DNA from 2 places in the Janthinobacterium sp. SUN128 genome. Region 1 is predicted to be linked to the other one. Evidence: predicted binding sites of a transcription regulator. Region 1 holds the regulator's gene; the other holds the start of a gene.
The links. Region 1 encodes FNR, which switches genes on or off when oxygen is low (the NO sensors DNR and NnrR bind a similar motif). Its sites were predicted from a motif close to TTGATNNNNATCAA; they were not measured.
Positions count from the first base shown of each region.

Region 2: the regulator FNR is predicted to act here: its motif matches at 3,273-3,286, upstream of O3297_RS06805 (XrtA system polysaccharide chain length determinant).

Region 1 is NZ_JAPWHY010000006.1:152,481-157,768, forward strand. Features, by position in the region: gene O3297_RS26760 (response regulator) at 1-1,725, opposite strand, end outside; gene fnr (fumarate/nitrate reduction transcriptional regulator Fnr) at 1,975-2,733, shown strand; gene O3297_RS26770 (FixH family protein) at 2,737-3,261, opposite strand; gene ccoG (cytochrome c oxidase accessory protein CcoG) at 3,364-4,746, opposite strand; gene ccoP (cytochrome-c oxidase, cbb3-type subunit III) at 4,749-5,288, opposite strand, start outside.
Region 2 is NZ_JAPWHY010000001.1:1,511,874-1,517,161, forward strand. Features, by position in the region: gene O3297_RS06795 (TIGR03016 family PEP-CTERM system-associated outer membrane protein) at 1-767, opposite strand, end outside; gene O3297_RS06800 (XrtA-associated tyrosine autokinase) at 751-1,584, opposite strand; gene O3297_RS06805 (XrtA system polysaccharide chain length determinant) at 1,601-3,130, opposite strand; gene O3297_RS06810 (XrtA/PEP-CTERM system exopolysaccharide export protein) at 3,386-4,009, shown strand; gene O3297_RS06815 (long-chain N-acyl amino acid synthase) at 4,210-4,956, shown strand; gene O3297_RS06820 (serine protease) at 4,961-5,288, opposite strand, start outside.

The sequences.
Region 1 (5,288 bases):
GCCCAGGCCCGTGCCGCCGAAGCGCCGCGTGATGCTCTGGTCGCCCTGCGAAAACGCGGCAAACAGCTGCTGTTGCTGCAGTTCCGTCATGCCGATGCCCGTGTCGCGCACCTCGAAGCGCAGCCAGGCGCGCCCGTTTTCGCTCTCGGCCAGGCTGACGGCCACCACCACTTCGCCGCTCTCGGTAAACTTGATGGCGTTGCCGGCCAGGTTGACGAGAATTTGCTGCAGGCGCTGGGCGTCGCCCACGAGGCGCCGCGGTACGTCGGGCTCGACGGCGATGGCCAGTTCCAGCTCCTTTTCGCCCGCATTCATCGTCATCGTCGTGGCCAGGGTATTCATGACTTCATCGAGGTCGAATTCGACGGGTGACAATTCCATGCGGCGCGCCTCGATCTTCGAATAGTCGAGCACATCGTTGAGGATGCCCAGCAGCGACTGGCCCGCCACTCTGACCATGGTCAGGTACTTGCGCTGTTCCGTGTCGAGCCTGGTATTGCCCAGCAAATACACCATGCCCAGCACGGCATTGAGGGGCGTGCGGATTTCATGGCTCATGTTGGCCACGAAATCGCTCTTTGCGCGGTTGGCCGCCTCGGCCCGGTCGCGTTCCTGCTCCAGCTCCGCCGCGCGCGCTTCGAGTTCCTGCTGCAGGCGGTCGCGTTCGCTCATCAGGCCATTGAACGCTTCCGTCAGTTCGCCGATCTCGTCGCGCTGCTGTACCGGCACGGGGGTGAAACGGCTGCCGCTGGTGCGCAGGGCCAGCAGGGTGTCGCGCAGGCGCACCAGCGGCGACAGCAGGCGTACGGTGACCAAGCCCAGAACAAAGGCGGCCAGCAGCGAAGCGAGGATGCTCCACAGCACCAGCCGGTACAGTACGCCATCGAACGGTTCGAAGGCATCCTCGACGGGCAGCGAGGCGGCCAGCAGCCAGTTCACGGATTTCAGGCGCTTGAAGCTGTTGACGGCCGTGATGCCGCGGCTGTTGGTGCTGACCATGCTGCCTTCGCCATCCTCCTTCAGCAGCTGGGTGGTCGTCAGGTTGGCGTTCGGCTTGCGCGGCTGCAGCAAACGGCTGGTATCGGGGTGCAGCACATAGCGCGGCACGGCGCCGCGCGTGAGGATGAAGTAATAGCCGCTCTTGCCGATCTTTTCCGAGCGCAGGCGGCCCAGCAGATTGTCCTTGTACAGGCGCAGCACGCCGATCACCACGCCGGCCACCTGGCCATCGGCGGCCAGCACGGGCGCCACCATCTGCACGATGGGCATGCCGCTCGACTTGCCCAGCATCGGCTCGGTAATCATGGGCTGGCGCGTGCGCAGGACGGTCTGGAAATACTCGCGCTCGGCGACGTTGATGCCGGCGCGCCCCGTCACTTCCGGCATGTCGGCCACGATGGCGCCATGCGCGTCGAGCACCAGCACGTCGTCGAACAGCACCAGCATCGAGCGGCGCGCATAGTATTCGCGCAGTTTGGCGGGCTGGGCGATCAATTCCGGCGGCTGCTGCCTGGCCGTCAGGGTGACAATCTGCAGCAGCATGCCCAGCTTGTCGTCGAGCTCGGCAGCGGTGCGGCTGATCAGGGATGACTGCTGGCTCAGCAGTACTCGGGTGAAGTCGTCGCGCATGTGCTGCACCTGGATCATGGTGACCAGCGCGATCATGGCGATCGAGGTCAGGCTGGTGGCCAGCGCGACTTTTGCTTTAATGCCGAGAGGCTTCATGATTTCCTTTTCAGTGCCGGGCGGCACAGGCGGCAGATAATGCTGTCAGGAATTTTCCTATCAATACCCCAGCTTGGCAAGCGCCGCCGCGCAAATTGCCCGCCCCGTATGGGCTTTTGACGATGTTGCCATATAATTAAAGGCTGGACGTCGTTTATTCGCCGAATTTACGGTGAAATTGGCATACGGCAACCCTGTATGCAGCTGTATGCAGTAAACTTGTTGTTGCATTTTCTAAAAGGTACCGACATGACTGAAGCGCTACTCACTCCCACCTTGCCCACCGTGAACGTGGAGGCGTTGCGTGCACGATGCTCGACCTGCAGCATGCATCAATTGTGCCTGCCGATGGGCCTTGATGTGGGCGACATGGATAGGCTGGACCAGATCATCGGCCGCCGCCGCAAGATCGTGCGCGGGGCCTCGCTGTTCCGCATCGGCGACTCGTTCCAGAACCTGTACGCGATCCGCCTCGGGCACTTCAAGACCTACCAGATCAATCCGGGTGGCGAAGAGCAGGTGACGGGTTTCCAGATGGCCGGTGAACTGCTGGGCATGGATGCCATCAGCGCCGACCGCCACCACTGTAATGCGGTGGCGCTGGAAGACAGTGAAGTGTGTGAAATTCCGTTTTCCAGCCTGGAACAATTGCTGGGCAATATGCCGACCCTGCTGCGTCATTTCCACCGCATGATGAGCCAGGAAATCACGCGCGAGCAAAGCGTCATGCTATTGCTGGGCAATATGCAGGCGACCCAGCGTTTTGCCGCCTTCATCGTCAACCTGGCGTCGCGCTATGAAGCACGCGGCTATTCGGGCAGCAATTTCCAGCTGCGCATGTCGCGCGAGGAAATCGGCAACTATCTGGGCCTGACCATCGAAAGCGTCAGCCGTTTATTGTCGAAATTCAAGAAGGAAGGCTGGCTGCGCGTCTCGAACCGCGAGATCGAAATCCTGCAGCCGGCCAAGTTGAAAGCCATTACGGCCGGCACGGACGTCTGCAAATAAGACTTACAGTTCTTCATCCGCGTGCAGCGCGATGCTGCGTTGCAGGGGCCAGGTCCAGATGCCGGACAGGCGCCACTCGCGTTTGTCGTTTTCCACCAGCACTTGCCAGCGGCTGCGCTCGAGCATCGGCAGTGCTACGGAAAAATTGCCGGCCGCATCGGGCTGCACCAGCAGCTTGATATCCTTTTCCGGCAGGGTCGCATGCGCCAGGTGCAGCTGCAGCGGCGCCTGATAAGCCTTGCCGAAGCTGTGCACGGAACCACTGAGGCGCGCTGCAGCCACGTCATATGACAGGCGCGTATCCATGGCCAGGTCGCTGGCGATCGTGTCGCGCTTCAAATCCTGGTTGATCGCCTTGCCCTGCTTGTAATAATCGCCCACCACCAGCGCATCGGGCTGCGTAAACGCGATATAGCCCATGAAGCTGCCGACGACCACGGACAGGCCGGGACCGATCATCAGCAGCCATGGCCAGCGATGCTTGTACCACGGTGCAACGGGGGGTTGCAGTTTCAGACTGTCGGACATGGTGTTTCTCCTGTTTGATCAGCCAGTCCCCGCATGGGGACCGGCCTTCCTGCAACTTCGTGGCGGCGGCGAGGGCACCCGGTCCCCGTCCGCCTTTCCTTGTTAACGCGGCACGATGAATACCGCGCTTTCACGCACATGCAGCGATGGATCGTCCAGCGATTGCAATTCGATCGCAATCTTGTTCGAGCCCTTCTCGCCGACGCCGTGCGGCACGCGCAGGCGGATCGGCCAGCCCAGCGTTTCCGTCGGCTGCAAGGTCACTTCTTCGCGCGTCAGCAAGGTCAGGCCCGGCAAGCCGGAAGCGCTGATTTTAAAATGCTGGCTTTGCTCGGACGTATTCATGATCTGCAGGCGGTAGACGTTTTCGATCATGCCGTCCTCCACTTCGCGTCCCATCGAACCGCGGTCGCGGATCACGTCCATTTTCAGGGGCGTGCGCAGGGCCAGCGACGTACACACGGCGATGATGATCAGGGCCAGGATGGAAGTGTAGATCAGGACGCGCGGGCGCATGGCGCGTTGGCGTATCTGCTTCGAATTGAAGTTGTTTTCCATCGCATGGTCGGTGCTGTAGCGTATCAGGCCACGCGGCCGCTCGACCTTGTCCATCACGCTGTTGCAGGCATCGACGCAGGCGGCGCAGCCGATGCATTCATACTGCAGGCCGTTGCGGATATCGATGCCGGTCGGACACACCTGCACGCACAGGGTACAGTCGATGCAATCGCCCAGCTTGTCGTTGTTGCCGGCCTTCTTGCTCATGGCGCCACGCGGTTCGCCGCGCTTGGCATCGTAGGTGATGATCAGCGTGTCCTGGTCGAACATGGCGCTCTGGAAGCGCGCGTAGGGGCACATGTATTTGCACACCTGCTCGCGCAGCCAGCCCGCGTTGCCGTAGGTTGCCAGGCTGTAGAACAAGACCCAGAACCATTCCCAGGGACCGAAATTGAGGGTGGTCACCGACTGCGCCAGTTCCTTGATCGGCGTGAAGTAGCCGACAAAGGTAAAGCCCGTCCACAGGGCGATGGCGCCCCATACCAGGTGCTTGGCCGTCTTCTTGAATGCCTTGCGCACGGAGGGGCCCTGCTTGTCGAGGGCCATGCGCGCGCTGCGCGTGCCCTCGATGCGGCGTTCGACCCACAGGAAAATTTCCGTGTATACCGTTTGCGGGCAGGAGAACCCGCACCACACCCGCCCGGCAATGGCCGTGACGAGGAACAACAAATACGCACAGATGATCAGCAGGGCCGCCAGATAGATGAAATCCTGGGGCCACAGCACGACGCCGAAAATGTAGAACTTGCGCGTGGTCAAATCGAACAGCAGGGCTTGCCTGCCATTCCAGGTCAACCACGGCAAGCCGTAGAACGCCAGCTGGGTAAGCCATACGCATACCCATCGCCAGGTAGCGTAGCGTCCTTTGGCCTCGCGAGGGTAGATTTGCTCGCGGGCCGCATACATCTTGATGACTTGAGGTTCCATTTTTACTTCGCGGGTGCCTGCGGATTCGACAGGCTCCAGACATACGCCGACAGCACGTGTACCTTGGATTCGCCGAGGAAATCGCTGAAGGCCGGCATGGTGTTGCTGCGTCCCTTGCGTACGGTTTCCATGATGGTATCGGCGCTGCCGCCGTACAGCCAGGTCTTGTCCGTCAGGTTCGGCGCGCCGAGCATCTGGTTACCCTTGGCATCGGCGCCATGACAGGCCATGCAGGCGCCGAACTTGGCCTTGCCCAGCACGGACTTGACGGGATCCGAGGTCGAGCCGGACAGGCTCAGCACATAATGGGCCACATTCTCGACATCCTTTTCGGAGCCCAGGGCGGCGCCCATCGGTGGCATCTGCCCATTGCGGCCGTGCATGATGGTGGTCTTGATGACGTCGGGTTCGCCGCCATACAGCCAGTCCTTGTCGGTCAGGTTGGGGAAGCCCTTGTTGCCGCGTGCATCCGAACCGTGGCATTGCGCGCAGTAGGTCAGGAACAGGCGCTGGCCGATGGCTTGCGCCTGCGGATCGGCGGC
Region 2 (5,288 bases), on a different contig from region 1:
GACAGATAGCCTTCCTTTTCCATGCCGCCGCTGGCCGTGGCCGCCCATTTGCTGCTGAACGGATAGCGCAGGCCCACGCTGCTGCGCTGCATGCGCACGGGGGCCAGCTTGCTGTCCTGCGTGCGGCGCACGTCGTGGCTGGCGTTCCAGGTCCAGCCGCTGGCGCGCGGCTCGCCGCTGAGCAGTAACTCCATTTCATCGCTGTGCACGGACAGCAGTGCGCCGCCACTGTCGACCGTGTTGCGCGTGTAGCGCAGCTCGGCCGTTGCCAGGCCGCGGAAACGGTGGCGCAGATAGGGGCTGATGCCGGTGGTGCGCACGGTGCTGGCATTGTCCGTGCCGGGCAGGTCGTCGATCAATTGCGGGCCGAACGGCGAGATGTTGCGCCGGCTCACGCTGGCGTTCGCATCAATGAAGAACCAGTCCTTCACCAGCTCGGCGTCCGCCGAGGCGGCCAGTTCATGGTTGTCCGTATCGGCACGTTGTCCGGACAGGTATTTGTGCCAGCTGTAATCGAGGTGCACGCGCAGGCGGGGACCCGTGCCGATAAGGGCGATGGCGGGAGCGATCTCCGTGATGAAGTCCGATTGCGCCTGGCCGGGCGGTGCGCGCAAGGCGTTGTCCGTATAGCTTTCGCGCAGGCGCAGCGACGGTTTCACCAGCCAGTCGACGGCGCCGGCCGGCAGGGGCAGCAGCAGGGATAGCAAGGGCAGCAGCAGCGGCGGCGGTCGCGGTAGTGAAACCCCGCGGCTAATCGTAATGGCCATAGCCGTAGTAGTCGTTGCCGGGGAACGATTTGGTCTTGTTGTAGATCAAATGAATGTGTTCGCACGACTCGATCTGGCGCAGCGCCTCCTTGACGGCGTGCTGGGTCGTCGTTTCCGCCTCAACCACCATCACCACTTGTCCCATCTGCCCCACCAGCGCGTGCGCCTCGCTGGTGATCAGCAGGGGCGGCGAGTCGAAGACGACGATGCGGTCGCCATAGCGGCTGGCGATCTCGGCCAGCAACCGGCTCATGGCGCGGCTGGCCAGCAATTCCGTCGCGTGCTTGTTGCTGCGCCCGGCGGGCAGGATGCTCAGGTTGGCAACGTTGGTTTTCAGGATCACGTCGGCCATGGCCAGTTGCGGGTCGAGCAGCACGTCCATCAGCCCCGGTTCCGGTGGCAGGCCCAGTACTTTCAGCACGGACGGGCGCGCCACGTCGGCATCGACCAGCAGCACCGTGATATCCATTTCCATGGCGATGCTCATGGCCAGGTTGATGGCGCAATACGTCTTGCCTTCGCCCGGCATGGCGCTGGTGACGACGATCAGGTTGCCGTGGCGGATGGCCTCGGCGCCGCTGGCGCGCGCCTGGCGCAGCAGCGGGCGCTTGATGATGCGGAAATCCTCGGCCACCGAGCTGCGCCCGCCATCGTGCGTGAGCATGCCTTGTTCGGCCAGCCGGGCCAGGTTCAGGGGGCGGTACTGGGGCGACCGGGCCGTGTCCGCGCCCACCGCGCCCTCGACGCCATACGGCACGCCGGCCTCGGCCACGCCCAGGATCATGGGTTCCTGCTTGCCGCTGTCCTTGCTGCTCATCGTCGCTCCCCTGGATCTAGAATTTCAGCAGCGCGGCCGTCATGACCCCGCCGTACAGCACGAACAGGCTGCCCAGGCAGGCGCCAAAGCCATAGCGGGCGCGGCGGCGGCGCACCTGCTGCAGCGCCGTCCAGTTCATCGATACCGTGCCCAGCACGTTCAAGCCCGTGGCATCGCGCAGTTCGGCGGGACTGAGGAAGGTGGGGCGCACCTGGCTGATCAGGAGGGCTGTGGCGACGCCGGCCACCAGGGCCGCGCCCAGCGCCGCGCTGAACAGCAGCGGACGGTTCGGGCCGACGGGCGCATATTGCACCGTGGGTGGGTCGATGATCTTGAAGGCCATCATCTCGGTGGTGGAACTGAGTTCGCCCGACAGCTTGGCCGCTTCGCGCCGGCCGATCAGCTTTTCATAGTTTTCCTTGTTGATGATGTAGTCGCGGTTGAGCTGCGCCAGCTGCGACTCCACCTCGGGCACGGCATTGCTCTGCGCCAGCAAGCGCTCATTGCGCGCGCTGTATTCCTGCACGCGGGCCTTGATGGCGGCTACCTTGGCATCCGCGTCCGTCAGCGCCACCTTCAGCTGCTGCAGCATGGGGCTGTAGTTCTTGCCCGGGTCGCCGGCCGCCGATTTCAGCTTGCTTTCCTCGATCTTGCGTTCTTCCAGCTGGGCCACCAGGCGCTTCGAGGCGATGATGTCGGGATGCAATTCCGTAAATTGCATGCGCAGGCTGTCGAGGTTCTTGTTGATCGACGCGATGCGCTCGTCGAGTTCGGGATTCGTGATGGCCGAAGCGTTCGGCTCCAGATCGAGCACGGGCTCGTCGCCCTCGATCTGGCTCTGGATGGCCTTGCGCGATTGTTCCGCCTCGACCAGTTCCAGCTTGGCATTGTTCAGGCTATCGGACGACATCAGCAGCTGGCTGCCATAGTCGATGCCCTGGCGCGGCAGCAGCAGGTTGTTGCGGATCTTGAATTCCTTCACCAGGTTTTCCGCCGCGCTCAGCTTGTCCTCGTAATTCTTGATCTGCTCGTCGATGAATTGCACCGCCTTCTGCGTATCCCCTTTCTTGCCCTGGAAACTGCCTTCGACAAAGATGGTCAGCAGGCTTTGCACCACGTCGCGCACCAGCTTCGGGTCGCGCCCGCTGTAGCTGATGGTGTAGATGTCATACGCGTTGGTGCCGGTGATCTTGATGCGGCTCATCAAGTCGTCGAGCTGGGCTTCGTGCTCGCGCACGGTCTTCGAATCCAGGTCTAGGTCGACCATGCGCATGACGCGCTCCACGTTCGGCCGGCTGAGCAGGGTGCGGCTCATGATGGCCACCTGCTGTTCCGTGTTCGGCACGCTGGTCATGCCGGCCATCAGCGGTTTGAGGATGGTTTGCGTATCGACAAACACGCGCGCCGACGTCTGGAAGTCGTCGGGCAGGGTGATCACCTTGATGAAGCCGGCGATGGCCACCAGCCACGCCACCAGCACCGCATGCCAGCGGTACTTCCAGATACCTTTCAGGCTGGAAAGCAGTTGCTGTATCAATTCTTCCATGTCGCTTCCTTCAGGTGACGGTGCTGCACGGTAGATGGGGTGGCGGCGCGGACAACGACGGCATCTTGCGAGAAATGCTTGCCTGTTGGGTAAGCAAAGTATAGGGCGGCTGTGAGGCAAGATTTCCCAAGATGATTGCTTCTTGATACGCCTCAAGGTTCTCTTGCCAAGTTTTAATAATCATAGGAAGTTCGCGGCCCAGGCTGGTTCTGCGGGACCAGCCATGGATGCGCCATCGACTCGAAGAGGCTCCGCATGAATCCGTTTCGCCGTGCATTTGTCTGCAACACGCTGGTTCTGGCGGGCGCTGCCAGCCTGCTCGGCGCCTGCCGCACGCGCCATCCGCTGGCACCGGCCGACGACAGCGCGCCCATGCACGATTACCTGATCGGACCGGGCGACTCCGTCAACATCATCGTCTGGCGCAACCCGGAAGTGTCGCTGACGGTGGCCGTACGGCCGGACGGCAAGATCACCACGCCGCTGGTCGAGGATTTGCCCGCCAGCGGCAAGACCTCGACCCAGCTGGCGCGCGACATCGAGCAAGCCTTGAGCAAGTTCATCCAGCAGCCCGTGGTGACGGTCATCGTCACCAATTTTTCGGGTCCGTATGGTGAGCAGATCCGCGTCATCGGCGAGGCGGCCAAGCCGCAGGCGCTGCCATACCGGCTGGGCATGTCGCTGATGGACGTGCTCATCGCCGTGGGTGGCATTACCGATTTTGCTGCCGGCAACAAGGCCAGCATCATCCGCATGCGCGAAGGCAACCAGCAGCAGTTGCGGGTGCGCCTCGATGATTTATTGAAAGAAGGCGATATTTCCGCGAATGTCATGATGCGGCCGGGCGACGTGCTGCTGATACCGGAAAGCTTCTTTTAATAGCAAGCTCGACAATATCAAAACAGCATTTTTGTTTGTCATTTTGTACTTGCGGGCAAATTTCAGCATGCAATTTTGCTATTAAATAGCACATTTCTTCTGTTTTTTTAGCTGGATGTGGGAACTTCTCCAGTTTTTATCTTGTCACAAGGCATTGGCTTCAGTCCGTCTCGACGGCGGCCGATGAACGTGAGGACAAGATGAGCTTTGAAGATGAACCCATTATTTCCTTCGACACGCCAGGCACCTTCAGTGACCTGGTGGTGGGCGAGGGGCAGATCGACCCTGCCATGGAGCATGAGCTCGACCTGCAGCGCTTTCATATCCGCATGGCCAATTCGCGCGGCCGGCGCGAGGCGGCCAGTTTGCTGATCCGCAAGATGTACGGCTGGCGCGGCTATGCCGTCGATCCCGGCATCGCGCATGCCCTGAATAAAATCACGCTGTTTGCGGAAACGGCCGGCAGCACCGTCGGCACCATGACCCTGTGCCTCGACAATGACGAGACAGGCCTGCCCGCCGATGAAAACTTCCGCGACAAGCTCGACGTGCTGCGCGAAGAGGGGCGGCGCCTGTGCGAACCATCACGCCTGGCCATCGACAAGGGCGTGAGCAAGCGCGTGTTTGCGGCGCTGATTCATATTTCTTATATCTATGCCCACAATATTCACGGCTTTACGGATTACGTGATCGAAGTCAACCCGCGCCACGTGGTGTTTTACAAGCGCATGCTGGGTTTCAAGGACTTCGGCGGCGAGCGCGAGTGCACGCGCGTGGGGGCGCCGGCCGTGCTGCTACGGCTGGACCTCGATTACATGGGGGCCCAGATCCGCAAATACGGTGGCCTGATGGAACAGCATGGGGGTGAACGGTCGTTTTACCCCTTTTTTTTTCCGACATGGGATGAGCCTGGCATCACGGACCGGCTGAGGCAGGGGCGTAACTGATACCTCATTTGTTTTTCAGCAAGATCGCCTGTATGTAACTGCCTGGAATCGCGTAAGTGATGCCGCTGGGCGCGCTGATGGCTGCCTCTTTGAGGCCCTTGACGTACACCATGTTGACGATGCCGTAGACGAGACCGGTCTCGGGATCGAACAGGGGGCTGCCGCTGCTGCCCGGATACGCCGTCGCGTCCAGCTGGAACACGGTGTACGGCGCCTTTTGCAGTTGCGCCAGGCGCCGCACGTCGAGGCGCTGCGCGTTTTCGCTGGGCATGACCACCGGCGTCAGCGATGACACGGTGGCGCGGTGCGTCACGTGGTGCAAACCGAGCAAG